DNA from 3 places in the Xenorhabdus ishibashii genome. Region 2 is predicted to be linked to each of the others. Evidence: predicted binding sites of a transcription regulator. Region 2 holds the regulator's gene; each other region holds the start of a gene.

Region 1 (5,766 bases), 340 kb from region 2:
TGCCACAAGCGTTAGCTGAGCGCGCAGATCTGGATTTATTATCCCACTTTATGCCTGCTGATTTCTCAACGTTACGTGAATTTTTGATGGCAAGAGCACCAAAATAATCCGGTATTAATCCCTCCCCCCATTTACGGGTGGAGGGACATCGAAAATTAATTCTGCTCAGAACGCTTAAACACCAATTCATCTCCCTTAGAGAGGGGTTCATCGAAAGCATATCCTTCCAGATTGAACTCCACTAGCCGAGCTGGATCGGTCAGTTGGTTCTTAATGATAAAATGGCTCATCAAGCCACGAGCTTTTTTAGCATAGAAACTAATGACCTTATATTTGCCATTTTTTTCATCCAGAAAAACCGGTTTGATAATTCTGGCTGCCAGCTTTTTAGTATTCACCGATTTGAAATACTCATCTGATGCCAGATTGACCAGAACATCATCACCTTGTTGTTCCAGTGCAGCATTCAAGTTTTCAGTAATACAATCGCCCCAAAACTTATACAGATCTTTACCGCGGGGATTTTCCAGCTTAACTCCCATTTCCAAACGATAAGGCTGCATCAAATCGAGAGGACGCAAAACTCCATACAGGCCAGATAGAATTCTTAAATGGGTTTGGGCAAAATCAAAATCGTCAGCAGAGAACGTTTCAGCCTGCATACCGGTATAAACATCACCTTTAAATGCCAAAATCGCCTGACGGGCATTTTCTGGCGTGAAATCGGGCTGCCATTCTGCAAAACGAGCAGCATTTAGTCCCGCCAACTTATCGCTAATACTCATCAAACTGCCGATTTGCGCGGGTGTTAACGTCCGGCAAATCTCGATTAGCTGTTGAGATCCTGCCAATAATCGTGGTTGGCTAAACTTTTCTGTTGCGAGTGGACTTGCATAATCGAGTGTTTTCGCAGGTGAAATGGTAATAAGCATTATTTTTTCCTAATAATCCAGACCTTCCCCACTTTAGCAAAAAAGAATGAAGAGGGGAGAATCTCAGTGATAAGATTTTCCTACCTTACAGCCGAGCTTGGTCATGTTATTATCACAAGATGGCGAGGCAACATTGCCAACGATTTTACGTATAACGATGAGATATTAAACATGACCGATAAACTGACTTCCCTGCGTAAACTGACAACAGTAGTAGCAGATACCGGGGATATCGCGGCGATGAAACTGTATCAGCCGCAAGATGCGACTACCAATCCTTCCCTGATTTTGAATGCCGCTCAAATTCCAGAATATCGCCAACTGATTGATGACGCTATTGAGTGGGCACGTGGTGAAAGCGACTCCCGCGAACAGCAAATTATTGATGCCGGCGATAAATTGGCTGTCAATATTGGTCTGGAAATTCTGAAATTGATCCCTGGCCGCATCTCTACTGAAGTTGATGCACGTCTGTCTTATGACACCGAAGCCAGCGTAGCGAAAGCAAAACGCCTGATCAAACTGTATAACGAAGCGGGCATCAGCAATGATCGCATTCTGATCAAACTGGCTTCTACATGGCAGGGTATCCGTGCTGCTGAACAACTGGAAAAAGAAGGTATCAACTGTAACCTGACATTGCTGTTCTCCTTTGCCCAAGCGCGTGCTTGTGCAGAAGCAGGTGCCTATCTGATCTCTCCATTTGTTGGCCGTATCCTTGACTGGTACAAAGCCAATGGTGACAAGAAAGAATTCGCACCACATGAAGATCCAGGTGTAATTTCTGTTTCTGAAATTTATCAGTACTACAAAGAGCACGGCTACAACACGGTTGTGATGGGTGCAAGTTTCCGTAACTCTGGTGAAATTCTGGCGCTGGCTGGCTGTGACCGCCTGACAATCTCTCCCGCACTGCTGAAAGAGTTGTCTGAGACAGAAGGCGAGGTTGAGCGTAAACTGGGTTATGAAGGCGAAATCAAAGAGCGTCCAGCGCCAATGACTGAAGCTGAGTTCTACTGGAACCACCACCAGGATGCAATGGCAACTGAAAAACTGGCAGAAGGTATCCGTAAGTTTGCAGTAGATCAGGGCAAACTTGAGAGTATGATCGCTGAGCTGCTGTAATCTAGCAATACGCTATTTTTTCTGGCACAAAGGCGATTAATTGGTTGCCTTAAACTAACGACAAACTCCATTCAAAATTAATGGGGTTTGTTTTTTTGCCTTGCCATCAAACCAACTTCCTCCTCCTCCTCCTCCTCCTCCTCCTCCTCCTCCTCCTCCTCCTCGCCCCGTCCTCCCTAAAGATAAGTTGTTCAAAGATCATTATTAATGCATAATGATAATAGTTATTATTATCAACAAATGTAGTAATTTTATGAATAACCCACACTTTTTTATAACGCTTTTTGCAGTCAGCCCGCTTTACTCTTTCGCTACGAATGAATCAACTACCGATCATTCAAGCGATACTCTGTATGTTTATTCTTCATTAGACTTAAAGAAGAGTAATGAAGTATTACTAGATAGTCAGGAATTAAATAAACAAATAATCATTAATCCTGCTGATATATTTAAAAGTACGTCGGGAGTCCTGTCTGGTGAATCTAGATCATCAGGAGCAATAGATGTCAATATTCGAGGTTTACAAGGCCAAGGAAGAATTTCTACTAGTGTGGATGATACTATAAATCAAACAGCCTTATATCGAGGCTATCAGGGGGTATCTAACCGTACTTATATTGATCCAGACTTCATCGGTGAAGTAGATATAAAAAAAGGATTTTATGGTGGTTCTGGTATTACAGGGATAGGCGGTACTGTAAATATGAAAACAATATCTCCTGCTGATATATTAATTCCAGGTGATAACTTTGGTATACGCCTAAAAGGTAGTATTTTAAGTAACCACTCAAACTATAATAATTACACATGGAATGACGAGCCATCTCCAAAAAAAGAAAACATATTTAATGGAAAAAACAACACAGGAAGTGTGGTGGTTGCTTATGCAGATGAAAATTTCGAGTTTTTAGCTGGGGTATCAAAACGCATCAGAGGGAATTATCATTCAGGAAAAAAAGGATTTGGTACAGATAATTATACGTTGCCTGGGTATTTATGTCCGGATGAGTATTATGATGATAATGACGATATAGCTCCTTGCCCTGTAACAGCCGAAACTATCCAAGATGCTGGTTATACCATTTATCCTAAAGGTGCAGCAGTACCTAATACATCAGAGAATACACGTTCTTATTTATTAAAAACCAGCGCATGGATTAATGATGAGCACAGAGTTAGTGCTGTTTACAGTCTATATGACAGTACGTTTGGTGAAACATATGTTGCAGATACAACAACTATAGATAAAGGAACTACGGTCCCAGTATCACAAGGACCAAATGCTTATGTTCGTTTAGCAAGATATAAACTTGGTTATAATTGGAAATCAAATAACCCATTAATTGATCTGAACTTTTCTCTATGGCATTTAGATTTAAAAGACAGACCTAAAACATCCCAAAATACATTAGGTGATGAAAAGAAATCTGATACATGGGGGATTAACCTTTCTAATAACTTAGAACTTTACATGTATAATAAACCAACAAATGTACTTCTGGGAGGGAGTTATCTTACCGAAAAAACAGGGCCAGCCAAAGGTTTTTGGTCTCAGCATCCTCACCAGCGAGAAGGGACAAGACAAGAATACCGTATTTTTGTTAATGGGCAGTATGAATTAACCAATAAAATTAATTTATTATCTTCTCTTGAACATAAAGGCTATTCATTAAAAGATAAAGGTGATACCCCATCAATACCTAAAGATGAAACTGCTTATGGATATAGTTTCGGAGTTGAATATAGGCCAATAAAACAAATAATGCTGTATAGCCGTTATTCTCAAAGTCCAAGATTTCCTTCACTAGTTGAAGGGACAAATGGATTTTTTATGAAAGCTGATAATAATCTACAGCATGAAACCATGAAAAATATTGAAATAGGGTCTGCATTTGGCTTTGAAAATTTAATAGCAAATGATGAATTAAAATTGAGTGTCGGATATTTTAACTCTAATATTGATAATTATATTAGTCGTAGCTGGCAATGGGATAAATTTTCAATGCATATTGATAATATCAATAAGGCAAAATTTGAAGGAATTGAACTGGAGACAAGCTATAAGATTAAGGCTTTTACAGTAAAAGCATCAGCAAATTACTATACAAATATTGAGTTTTGTAAGAAAGAAAAAGGATGTGTTAATGAAAACCTTCCATCTGATTATGCGACAAACCATATTCCGCCTAAAAAAAGCTATTCACTAGATATAAATCAAGGGTTCCTTAACAACAAACTGTCTATTGGTGGAAGAATATCTTACTTTGATAAAAGAGCGATACCGACCGCTAAGGTTGGACGAGGTTCTGCTCCATTGTTAGCACCAGTTGACTATAAACCAGCAACAATCGTTGATTTTAGAAGTTCACTAGTTATAAATAAAAACATAATCGCAGATTTTACTGTGGATAATGTTTTTGACAGATATTATATACAACCAATTAATGTGGGTTATATTCCTTCTCCTGGTCGTACATTCAGGTTAGGTATAACAGCGACTTTTTGAGCAAAAAAGTTGATTTAATAACCCGAACTCTGCTTAAGAAAGGAAACTAAGTGCCTGAGGAACGATTAAAGTTTTTGTTAAAGAAAACAGAATGGTAGACTCCTCAGGCTATGATTAAAGCAGTACAGAATGATTTTATAACTTTGCTTCATCTGCTCTACCGCAACCCCGCAACAGCACCTTTATCTGCACGTCGTTAAAAGTCCACATACTGATTTTTGCTATCAATAATTGAAGGCCATAAAGGTTCTGAACAGACTCAGAACCTTATGAATCAAGAATAGAATCATTCACTCAAGCTACTGCCATTGGTGGCAATCACCTGCCTATACCAATAAAAGCTCTTCTTACGACGTCGTTCCAACGTACCTGTCCCCTGTTCATTTTGATCAACATAGATATAACCGTAACGTTTGGTTATTTCCCCTTTTGAAGCACTGACCAAATCAATCGGCCCCCAACTGGTATAGCCCATAATATCCACACCATCTTCAATCGCTTCTCTGACCTGGATAAGGTGCTCTTTAAGGTATTGAATACGATAGTCATCCCGAATACTGCCATCCGTTTCCAGTGTATCTTTCGCACCCAAGCCATTTTCAACAATAAACAAGGGTTTCTGATAGCGATCCCACAGTAAATTCAATATAGTGCGCAAACCAAGGGGATCTATCTGCCAACCCCATTCTGAACTAGGCAAATAAGGATTAGCCACCATATTCAGGATATTGCCCCGTTGTTTCTGGTATTCCGCTTCATCTGCGGTTGTACAACCGCTCATGTAATAACTAAATGAGATAAAATCGACGGTATTTTTCAGATCATGCCTATCTTGTTCTGTAATAGTAAGTTCAATGCCATTCTCACGAAAATAACGCAACATATAGCCAGGATAATTCCCACGGCTTTGGACATCGCCAAAAAACAACCACTTTTGATTTTGCTGAAGTGTTGCCAATACATCTTCTGGTTTACAGGTTAATGGATACATCAAACCACCAAGCAACATATTACCGATCCGGGCATCAGGAATGATTTCTCGGCACAATTTCACTACCTTAGCGCTGGCAACCAATTGATGGTGAATAGCCTGATAGATCTCTGACTGAGTGCTGTTTCTCGGCAGTCCGACACCTGTCAGCGGTTCATGCAGCGACATATTGATTTCATTAAATGTCAGCCATAACTTCACCTTACTCTGGT
Region 2 (5,766 bases):
GCAGATTTTCGTGAAGAAGCAAACCGCCAATATAAGCGTCTGGTTCTGGGTAAAGAAGTCCGTCTGCGTAATGCTTATGTGATTAAAGCCGAGCGAGTTGAGAAAGATGCAGAAGGCAATATCACGACAATTTATTGTCAGTATGACGAGCAAACCCTGAACAAAGATCCAGCCGATGGTCGCAAGGTTAAGGGTGTCATTCATTGGGTAAGCGCAGCACACGGTGTACCGGCAGAATTCTATCTGTATGACCGTCTGTTTAGCGTAGCAAACCCAGGGGCAGAAGCTGACTTCTTGTCTACTATCAATCAGAATTCGCTGGTGATCCGTAAAGGATTTGTCGAAACAGGGTTGGCAAATGCTTTACCAGAAACAACCTATCAGTTTGAGCGCGAAGGTTATTTCTGTGCTGATAGCCGTCTCTCAGGTGCTGAACATCTGGTCTTTAACCGTACGGTTGGCCTGCGCGATACTTGGGCAAAAATTTCGCAAGAGTAATAATCTCACCAAGATAATGTGATCCTTCCCACAAAAAAGCGTGATTATTTTCACGCTTTTTTGTGCTTGATAGCCTTGTAATGAAAATTAACTCCTTCAGGTAAGATTAAAAATTGCCTTATAGTCACATGTTATGTAGGGTTATTGCCTGGCCAGACTTGTACATTATTTGCCCCAAAATTTGCCCATTGAAAAAATAATAAGTTCGGACGAGGTAATTTATGAAAACTATTAAATTACGTACTTTGGCAGCATTTATCACGGCAGTTGGATTTATAGGCAACGCTCATGCAGAAATGGCATCACCAATGTCATTGCAGCAATCCATGTCATCACAACAGATTGTGGATTTACTCAGTCAGTTAAAAGTTAATTTCAAAGTCATTGATAATCAGGCGGGTGCACATGGTACAGATTGTGCCATTCTTGGCGCTGATTCGGCGGCCTGTAATCGGGTTAACATTACCTTGAGCAATGGTGATCAGGCAATCAACTCTTCCGATTGGGCGCTCTATTTTCACAGTATTCGCCAAATCCTGAAATTGGATAATGATCAATACAAAATCACCCATATTACCGGTGACTTACATAAACTGGAGCCAACGAAGCAATTTACGGGCATCAAAGCCAATGAAGAGATCGTGTTACCCATTATTGGTGAATATTGGCAGATTTACAGTACAGATTTTATGCCGCGTTGGTATGCAACTTCTGGTGATGCGACGCCCAAAATCTTGGCAAATACCGATACTGAAAACATCAGCGAATTTTTATCTGATCTGAAAGGCGAACAGTGGCAACGAACCACAACGGATAACAATACCCTGATGACGCCTGAAAACCGCTTTGCAAAAAACCAACAAGTGGCAACGATCAGTGAAGATAAACTGCGAGGGCAGATTATTCCGACACCGAGAGAGCTTTCCGTTCATTCCCAGGATGTGGATTTATCCCGTGGCGTGAAATTAGAGTTGGGCGGGTTGAGCGGCGAAACTATTAACGTGATCAGGGAACGTTTTAAAGCCCGTGATATTCATTTAACGGATAACGGTTACCGAATAGCAACTCAAATCAACGCAAACCAATTTACCAAGCCTTGGCGAATAAAAGGTGCGTATTTATTGGAGATTACCACCAAAGGGGCACAAATCATCGCATTTGATCAATCTGGTGTATTCTATGGCCTACAATCGCTGTTTTCCTTACTTCCTGCCAATGGTATGCCAAAGATTGCGACACTGACGGCAAAAGATGCACCTCGGTTTGAATATCGCGGTGTGTTCCTTGATGTTGGGCGAAATTTTCATAGCAAAGAAGCTGTCTTGCGTCTGCTTGACCAAATGTCCCGCTATAAACTGAACAAGTTCCATTTCCATTTGAGTGATGATGAAGGTTGGCGTTTAGAAATCCCTGATTTACCGGAATTGACTGAAATCGGCAGTCAACGTTGCCATGATTTGAGTGAGACTCAGTGCTTATTGCCGCAATTGGGATCAGGGCCAGAGAATAACAATATGGGAAGTGGCTATTTTAGCCGTCAGGATTACATTGATATTCTGAACTATGCCAAAGCCCGTCAGATAGAAGTGATCCCAGAAATTGATATACCCGCCCACGCTCGTGCCGCAGTGATGTCGATGGAAGCGCGCTATAAGAAACTGATGGCGCAGGGCAAAGAGCAGGAAGCTAATGAATATCGCCTGCTTGATCAGACAGATACCTCGAATACCACCTCCGTGCAGTTCTATGATCGCCACAGTTACCTTAACCCGTGCATGGATTCGGCAAAACGATTTATCAATAAAGTGATTAGCGAAATTGTTGCCATGCACAAAGAAGCGGGTCTGCCGTTAAATACATGGCATTTTGGTGGCGATGAGGCGAAAAATATCCGTTTGGGGGCAGGATATCAGGACAAAAATGGGACAATTGTGCCAGACAAAGGGATTATCAACCAAAAAATCGAAGACAAGCCGTGGGCAAAATCTCAGGCTTGTCAGAAAATGATAGCGCAAGGTGTTATTAAAGATGTAGATGAACTTGCCAGTTATTTTGCCATTGAAGTCAGCAAAATCGTTAATGCCCACGGTATCAGCACCATGCAGGTATGGCAGGATGGACTGAAACAGGCTAAATCGGCAAAAGATTTTGCGACTAAACAGGTGACGGTGAACTTCTGGGATACCCTGTATTGGGGAGGTTATGATTCTGTCAATGACTGGGCGAATAAAGGTTATCGGGTCATTGTTTCCAGCCCTGATTATGTCTATCTGGATATGCCATATGAAGTCCATCCGAAAGAGCGGGGCTATTATTGGGCAACTCGCTTTAATGATGAAGCGAAAATTTTCAGCTTTGCTCCGAACAATATGCCACAAAATGCTGAAACCTCGGTGGATCGGGATGGCAATCACTTTAATGCTCATAGCAATAAACGCTGGCCGGGCGCTTATGGTGTATCGGGGCAATTATGGAGTGAAACCGTGCGCACCGATGATCAAATGGAATATATGATTTATCCGCGTTTACTGCCGCTGGCGGAACGGGCATGGCATCAAGCCAGATGGGAGCAGAATTACCAGCAAGGCAGAGAATATAAAGGCGGAATAACACACTATGTTGATACAACTCTCCTGCAACATGACTGGGAGCGCTTTGCTAATCTGATCGGGCAGCGTGAGCTGGCTAAGCTGGATAAAGACAAAATTTCATATCGTTTGCCTGTACCGGGCGGCCGAATTGTTTCTGGAACACTGGAAGCCAATATTGCATTACCGGGAATGGTTATCCAATACTCATTGGATAATGGGAAAACATGGCAGGATTACAATGACAGGCAGCGACCTCATGTCAGCGGCAATGTGAAAATTCGCTCTGTCAGTACTGATGGAAAACGCTTTAGCCGTATCGATGAAGTTAAATTCTAACGGCTGCTTTTGAGCAATGAGGGGAAATCAGAGCAATAGATTAATAAGGTAATCTGCCGATTAGTTGGAATTCTAATCGGCAGTAGCTTATTCAGACGAACAAACACCAGAAGCGGATTATTTCAGTTACCTTATTTGGCGCTTGTTTACCTATCATGCTTTTTCATCATGCAGTGCGTTATCCTTGCGGCAGTCACCAGCAGCACAGTGACCATATAAATAAAGACTGTGGTTTGAGAGCTTGATTCCATAACGCTCAGCAATATTTTTCTGACGCTCTTCAATAAACTCATCGCTAAATTCAATGACCTTACCGCAGTCGAGACAAATCAGATGGTCATGGTGATGTTGCTGAGTGAGTTCAAAAACCGATTTACCGCCCTCAAAATTGTGGCGCGTGACAATGCCGGCATCATCGAACTGGTTCAACACGCGATAGACAGTGGCGAGGCCAATCTCTTCACCGATATCAATCAGCTTTTTGTAGAGATCCTCCGCACTGACATGATGGCATTCTGGGTCCTGTAGCACTTCCAGAATTTTCAGTCGTGGAAGTGTTACTTTAAGTCCAGCATTTTTCAATGCTTTATTGTTGTCGGTCATGCGGATTCAGTCCTGTAACTTGAGTTAAGTGAACTTGTGATACTTGGGGGTATCGTGAGGGAATCATGATTCTGTTTCACGTTGCTGATTATAGGCATGGATATTAAAAATGAAAACCATGCCTATTCAGATATCATGACACATTATGCAAGAATAATCCTGCCTGAAAGGGCTTTTATCTTCTTATTAAGCACCCAGAATTTCTGACAGGCTCATTTCAGCCGTGATCTGTTGTACCCAGGCTTCAACGCGCTCATCCGTCAATTCTGGTTGACGATCTTCATCAATGGCCAGACCAATAAAATGGTTATCGTCCGCCATGCCCTTAGAGGCTTCAAAGTGATATCCTTCGGTTGGCCAGTGGCCTACAATAATGGCACCATGAGGTTCAATAATATCGCGAATGGTGCCCATAGCATCACAGAAGTACTCTGCATAATCTTCCTGGTCACCACAGCCGAACAAAGCAACCAGTTTCCCTTCGAAGTTGATCTCTTCCAGCGTTGGGAAAAAATCATCCCAGTCACACTGAGCTTCGCCGTAATACCAGGTTGGGATGCCAAGCAGCAGGATATCGAAGGCTTCAATGTCTTCTTTGCTGCTTTTGGCAATATCGTGGACTTCAGCAACATCAGCACCGCCCAATTTTTCTTGGATCATTTTGGCGATGTTTTCTGTGTTGCCTGTATCACTACCGAAGAATATACCTATTATTGCCATAAAATGGGTTAACCTCTTGTTTTATTAGTGTATTAAATCTATACACATCACGCTGAAATCAGCTAGAAAAATGTCAGTTTCAGTAACATGAAAAGCGTTATTTTGACCAAACATCCATGACAAATCTGTCAGATTTGTGTGGTGATAGCGCTTCATTGTGTTTAATAAAAGCCGTTAATCGGCAAGGTGATTTTTTTCTGTCAGTTGAGCTAATAACATTTGTTCAATCAATTCACTGCGGCTAATGTTGCGCTGTTTTGCCAGATGGTTTAGTGCATCGACGGCATCTTCATTGAGCTTGAGTTCCACTCGCCGCAGTCCTTTGACTTTATCTCGCCGCAACTGGTTGCGTTTATTGATTCTAAGCTGTTCATCTCTGGACAGCGGGTTTGTCTTAGGTCGCCCAGGCCTGCGTTCATCTGCGAACAAATCCAGTGTGGTGCGATCAGTTTGTTCTTTTGCCATAAATTCAATTGATAATGGGCGTGTACCAATAATATAGCGGGCAATAATACCTTAGCTGGACGCGTGTCGCTACTAGTTTCCCTTTCCGCTTTTTGTCGGTGGAAGTCCCCTTTTGAGGTAATTTTTCTGTGTACAATGTCAGTGATGATATTTTTATCGATACTCCTAACCAGAATGATATCGGGCTGCTGTTTGTGAATAAGATAAGTTTCTTTTTTAGTCATCACTTCGTTTGTTGATACCAAAGTTGTGCATATAAGCCATTTTGCTGTACCAGAGCATCATGTGAACCTGATTCAGTGATACTCCCCAGATCTAAAACGAAAATCTTATCGGCATGGCGGAGGGTATTTAACCGATGAGCAATGCTGATCACGGTTCGGTTTCGGCATATTTCATCCATATTGCTCATGATGGCGGCTTCTGACTCATAATCCAGTGCGGAGGTCGCTTCATCAAGGATCAGAATCTTGGGATCATTGAGCAATGCCCTTGCCAATGCGATACGTTGCCGCTGTCCACCAGAAAGGTTACCCCCTTTTTCGCCAACATA
Region 3 (5,766 bases), 1.0 Mb from region 2:
TGAAGCACAAAAATGGTTATCCCAGTTTGGTACCGCCAGAATTAATTTTGGATTGGATAAAAAGGGATCACGAAAAAACAGCTCAATCGAGCTTTTACTGCCACTTTATGATAATAAAGCGGATTGGCTGTTCTTTTCCCAACTTGGCTATCGCAACAAAGACAGCAGGGATACCATAAACTTGGGGCTGGGTGGACGTTATTTCTATCAGGACTGGATGTATGGCCTGAATACCTTTTATGACAATGACCTGACGGACAAAAACCAGCGTCTTGGGCTGGGCGGAGAAATGTGGGCAGACAACATTAAACTGGCTGCTAATACCTATTTTCGTGTCAGTAACTGGAAAAACTCACGGGATTTTGTCGGTTATTACGAACGCCCCGCTAACGGTTTTGACATTAGTGGAGAGTTTTTCTTACCTGCTTACCCTAATCTGGGCGCCAAGCTGACTTATGAGCAATATTTTGGCGATGAGGTTACTTTATTCGATCGTGACACCAAACAGAAAAACCCCGTCCTGGCTACATTAGGGCTGTCTTACACCCCAGTTCCGCTATTTACTCTGGGTGTGGATTATAAACAAGGAAACGGGCACAACGAAACACAGTTTTTGGCGAACTTAAGCTATAGATTGGGTGTTCCCCTGAGTGTGCAGTTATCGCCAGAAAACGTGGCGACGGCAAGGACATTAGCGGGCAGCCGTTATGATCTGGTAGAAAGAAATAACCATATCGTGCTTGAGCATCAGGCAAAGCCAGCCGCTCAATTGTCGCTGCCGGAGGTTATCACCGGCTATAGTGGAAGTCAGCAGGATATTACCGCCAAGTTCTCTTCTGAGTCTCCGCTTAAGCAGATCCATTGGGCAACCAACAAAGATTTTGAACAACACGGTGGGAAACTCTCTTCCAAGACCGGCAACACCATCAACGTTACCCTGCCAACCTATTTATCTGGCGATAACCAAAATAACAATTACCCCATTTATGCTGTTGCTGAATGGGAAAATAACCAAAAATCAGCGCCTGCTGAAATGCGTGTCATTGTCAGGCCGTTTATGCTGAAAAAACAGGAAGGAGCTAACTTTACTCCAGCAGGACCATTACCTGCGACAGGAGATCAAAAGGACGGATATACGTTTGACCCTGTGATTACCTTTGATACGGCCGCTAATGCACCGATAAAAAATGTCACCATCAATCATGTTCAGTGGATAACCGATCCTAAAATCGGCCCAGAGAATGGGTTGAAGTTACTTGATTGGGGAACGTCGGATTCTGTGGTTCTTGATGAAAACGGGCGTTTCAAACAAAAACCGGTCTTAGTGAGTACACAACCATATAAAGATGTCAAAGTCTACCTGCAAATAGATAGCCAGCCTCCAGAATTAGTGGGCGAAGTTAGCTTTGGTGAAAACCTAGCCAGTTTCCACGTCAATAAAGTTGAAGTTTCACCGGCAGTACCATCACTGATAGCCAATGGTTCCCAGGCTTATACCTACAGTGCTGTGGTGTTAGATGGTAATAACAATCCAGTGAAAAACCAGAAAATCGCCAATGTGACATGGAAAATTACTCAGAATGGTAAGGAAGTGAGCATCACCGATCCGGATATTAAATTTACAACTAACGGAGATACAACGACTACGGATGGGGAATTAACGGCAAAATTGAGCAGTAAAAAGGAAATGAAAGATGTGATAGTTTCACTTTCCATTGAAGGTCATTCCGCTGTTTCTGCACAAACCAAAGTGACCTTTACTACAGATACCCAAGATTACAGTATTGATCAGGCTGGTATTACGTCCGAGAAATTAAAGTCCTTATCGGCCGATAATTACCAACAATATCAATTTATGGCGACTATCCTGGGTGTTGATGGCAAACCCGTTAAAGAGGGTTCGGTCATTAGTGATGCACATTGGAAGATAGATAAACCATCAGACGCCAGTAAAAATGGAATAATACTCATCCCAGATACTAAAACAGATAGCAAAGGAAACTTAAAGGCAATCATCACCAGTACTAAGGCATACACAGGGGATGTAGTGGTTTCACTTCAGCTTGGGAAACATAAGCCAGTTCAATCACCAACGTATACGGTAGATTTCGGACCAGCAGAGATATCGCCAATAATATCGGACTTACCAGGCCCTATAGCGGTAAATAGCACTTATAACCTGACAGTCACCGTTACAGATAGTGAGGGTAACCCGTTGCATAATAAGACAGTTAACTGGCATACAAAGATTGATAACACTGATAACCCAAGCGCGGTAAAAATATCCCCAAGTAGCACAACCAATCCAAGTGGTAAAGCTACCACAACATTGACCAGTTATACTGCTCAAGACGTTATAGTAACGGCTTCAGTGGATGGCATAGGAACAACGCAACCTTTGACGATGCATTTCGCATGGCCAAAGATCAGTAATCCCGTACGGACCGGCCAAAACCCGCCAGTGGGTAAAATTAAGGCGGATGGACAGCAGTATTATATATATACTGCAACGATAACTGGTCCTGATGGAAAACTTTTTAAAAATGCGCTAAAAGGCACGCTGGGTTATGTTCCTATTAACTGGTCGTCAACGGGCAAGCTCGTGACGTTTGCACCTATAGAGGACGCCGAAAAGACTCCTGGAAAGTTGCAAGTTCATGTGAAGAGTGCTGTGGCAGAAAACATTCAAGTATGTGTTGCCATAGATACAAAGGAAAAGGTAGAACCGATCTCGAGCTGTTCAGAAACCGGCCAACAAGCAGATTTTAACTAACTTTAATTTTAACTTTGCTTAAGGACAGTTATTTTATCATCATGTAAATGTAGGCTCGGCTTTTTAGGTTCAGCAAAAAGCCGGGTCTGTTTCATTTTCTGAAACACAGTGTTTTCTGCATAGCCGCTTATTTCAAAGTAATTTCCTCTCTTAAATAAAACGCCGATGAATTAGCAGTAAACTTTGAATTTACACGCCAGCGCATCACTCACTCGACGAATAGAGAGATTTTATTATGCTAAACCCGATTTTAGTGTGTATTCATTGCTATATGATTACCGCTTATTGCTATAAAGATTTAACTTAAGCAATATAGTTTGGCGATTTAGTCGTAGGATGAAATAACCTTAAACTTTAATGAAGATCAGCGAGGTGTTTATGTCTAACGTTAATCAGCAAGAAAAACAGGTGCTAGATTCCACATCGGATCTCAATGTGGAAATTAAAACGTATCCAAAAGGCCCAGTACCGGCGACTGGGATTTATACTATAAGAGTCAACGTTACAAATATAGATAATAATATTAAAGAAATATCTAACAAGAGAATTAAATTGAGCGTAACCGATCCACAGGGAAACCCCGTATTGGGAGAGGATGGCAAACCTCAGGTATACACCAATGCTGATGAGAGTGGTGATACATTAACCGATAGTCATGGTGTGATTTTCTTTACACCGTATCTTAGGCTTAACAAGCACCAAACTCAAATTGGAATATACACAATAGAGGCCTCTGTGGAAGGCTCAGGAATAAAACCTGTGCAGAAACAGGTAGAATTCGTCAAATAGTTAAAGAAAGTTACTGTTCAAACTGATTTATTATCACGTAAATGTAGACTCGGTTTTTATTAAAAAACCGAGTCTGTTATAGTTTCTATCACAAAGAATATTGCTTTATCATTGGTTCGAATTATTGAGTATTTTTTTTATGCCAATATGATATATGTTCTGTTTGTGTGATAAGTTGATTTAATTTTAATATGTGAATTTTTATCTTAATTATCTTATCTGTTTTAATTTTTTTAGACAAAATAAAATGAATCACACTTTAAATAATTATATTACCATTAAAAATAATATTTACGATCTCAATAGGGGTTATTATCACTGCATTGTGCATTTAGGAAAATATCAGCAGTAAATTTTGAATTTACAACCCAACAGGTTATTCATTCTGAGAGTAAACAGATTTTATCATGTTAAGCCAGATATTAATGCGTATTTGTGGCTATATGACTGCATCCCATTAAATGAACTGATTTATCCTCCAAAAAGCTAATTCAAGCCAATAATTTGTTAAATTACTAATGAAATAAAAATCAACAAGTCCTATTCATTAACATAGATTATCAATAAAGAATTTTTCCAAATATTAAATAATTTTGATAATGACTTATTTTCAATAAAACCACCATTAATTTGATAAATATCAATTCATTCCCATCTTATCCAATATAAATAGCTGACATCGCAGTTGCGTATTATTATCATTAGCAATTATAATTCAGAGTAATTACCATACTTTTTTCTTGTGGTTCTCCCGTTATTGAGGATAATAATTCTTATAATCACTTATTTTTTCAGTTAGAGCGGAGATTTATATGGTTCTTATTCCAGAACGTAGGTATAAAATTCTGGGATTTTCTCCAGAAATTACCCCAGCTTACCGACAAAAATTATTGTCACTCGGTATGTTACCTGGCTCAACATTTCAGGTCATTCGCTTCGCTCCATTGGGCGATCCAATACAAATCGAAACACGCAGAGTTAGCCTTACCCTTCGTAAACAAGACTTAGCATTTCTTATGTTGCATGAAGATCTGAATTAACAAAGCTCTAAGACGATTTGGTTCAGAATAACCATCTTCCATACACTTTTTATAACCCGATAGAACCAGAGTACTGAACGTATAGCTAAGGTACGAAATTCGCTTTACTGATTGGCAGAAAGTATGATGAAACAATTAACTATAGGCCTGATTGGTAATCCCAATGCCGGCAAAACGACGCTTTTTAACCAGCTTACAGGCTCCCATCAACGAGTGGGAAACTGGGCTGGCGTTACTGTAGAACGCAAAACCGGCCACTTTACTACCGATAACCATCAGGTCGAACTTGTCGACCTCCCTGGCACTTATTCACTTACCACCATTTCTGAGCAGACTTCTATTGATGAGCAAATCGCCTGCCACTATATTCTCAGTGGTGAAGCGGATATGCTGATCAATGTTGTTGATGCTTCTAATCTGGAACGTAACCTTTATCTCTCACTGCAATTGATTGAACTGGGGGTTCCCTGCATCATTGCACTGAACATGTTGGATATCGCCCAGAATCAACGCATCAATATTGATATTCCGGCACTGGAGAAACGCCTTGGCTGTCCGGTCATCCCGCTGGTTTCAACCCGTGCCACAGGAATAGATACTCTCAAAAAAACCATCGATAATTACCCACAAAAATCTCATCTTGTACAGGTTAATTATCCTGATGCGTTATTGCAGGAAATTTCTCACCTTTCCAGCCAGATCACAGAAAAATTCACGCCACAACAGCGCCGCTGGCTGACTTTGCAAGTCTTGGAAGGAGATATTTACAGCCGTGAGGTATCCGACCTGACTCACGTACAACTGGCTGAAAGCAAAGAACGCTTGCAAAAACAACAAATTGAAGAGCCAGATCTCATCATTGCCGGCTCACGCTATCAAACCATCAGTGAAATTTGTCTGGAGGTCATTGATACCCGCGCAGCCACACCAAACAAACTGACCTTAGCGTTAGATACCGTTATCCTGAACCGCTGGTTAGGTTTGCCTATCTTCCTGTTTGTCATGTACCTGATGTTTGTGCTGGCTATCAATATTGGTGGAGCTTTACAGCCTATCTTCGACGGTGCTTCCGCTGCCATTTTCATCGATGGAATGCAATGGCTCGGCCATACTCTCCACTTCCCGAATTGGTTAACGGTTTTCCTTGCTCAGGGAATTGGTGGG

Evidence for each region. Region 2 encodes Fur, which represses iron uptake genes when iron is present. Its sites were predicted from a motif close to ATAATAATGAGAACNACTATCAA; they were not measured.
Region 1: the regulator Fur is predicted to act here: its motif matches at 2,272-2,294, upstream of Xish_RS11935 (TonB-dependent receptor domain-containing protein).
Region 3: the regulator Fur is predicted to act here: its motif matches at 4,323-4,345, upstream of feoA (ferrous iron transporter A).

The regions. Positions count from the first base shown of each region.
Region 1 is NZ_NJAK01000001.1:2,507,307-2,513,072, forward strand. Features, by position in the region: gene thrC (threonine synthase) at 1-107, shown strand, start outside; gene yaaA (peroxide stress protein YaaA) at 156-932, opposite strand; gene tal (transaldolase) at 1,104-2,057, shown strand; gene Xish_RS11935 (TonB-dependent receptor domain-containing protein) at 2,311-4,563, shown strand; gene Xish_RS11940 (glycoside hydrolase family 1 protein) at 4,850-5,766, opposite strand, start outside.
Region 2 is NZ_NJAK01000001.1:2,851,220-2,856,985, forward strand. Features, by position in the region: gene glnS (glutamine--tRNA ligase) at 1-498, shown strand, start outside; gene Xish_RS13595 (beta-N-acetylhexosaminidase) at 720-3,425, shown strand; gene fur (ferric iron uptake transcriptional regulator) at 3,579-4,028, opposite strand; gene fldA (flavodoxin FldA) at 4,215-4,748, opposite strand; gene ybfE (LexA regulated protein) at 4,923-5,213, opposite strand; gene Xish_RS13615 (type I secretion system permease/ATPase) at 5,437-5,766, opposite strand, start outside.
Region 3 is NZ_NJAK01000001.1:1,816,802-1,822,567, reverse strand. Features, by position in the region: gene Xish_RS08675 (inverse autotransporter beta domain-containing protein) at 1-2,773, shown strand, start outside; gene Xish_RS08670 (hypothetical protein) at 3,152-3,562, shown strand; gene feoA (ferrous iron transporter A) at 4,375-4,602, shown strand; gene feoB (Fe(2+) transporter permease subunit FeoB) at 4,729-5,766, shown strand, end outside.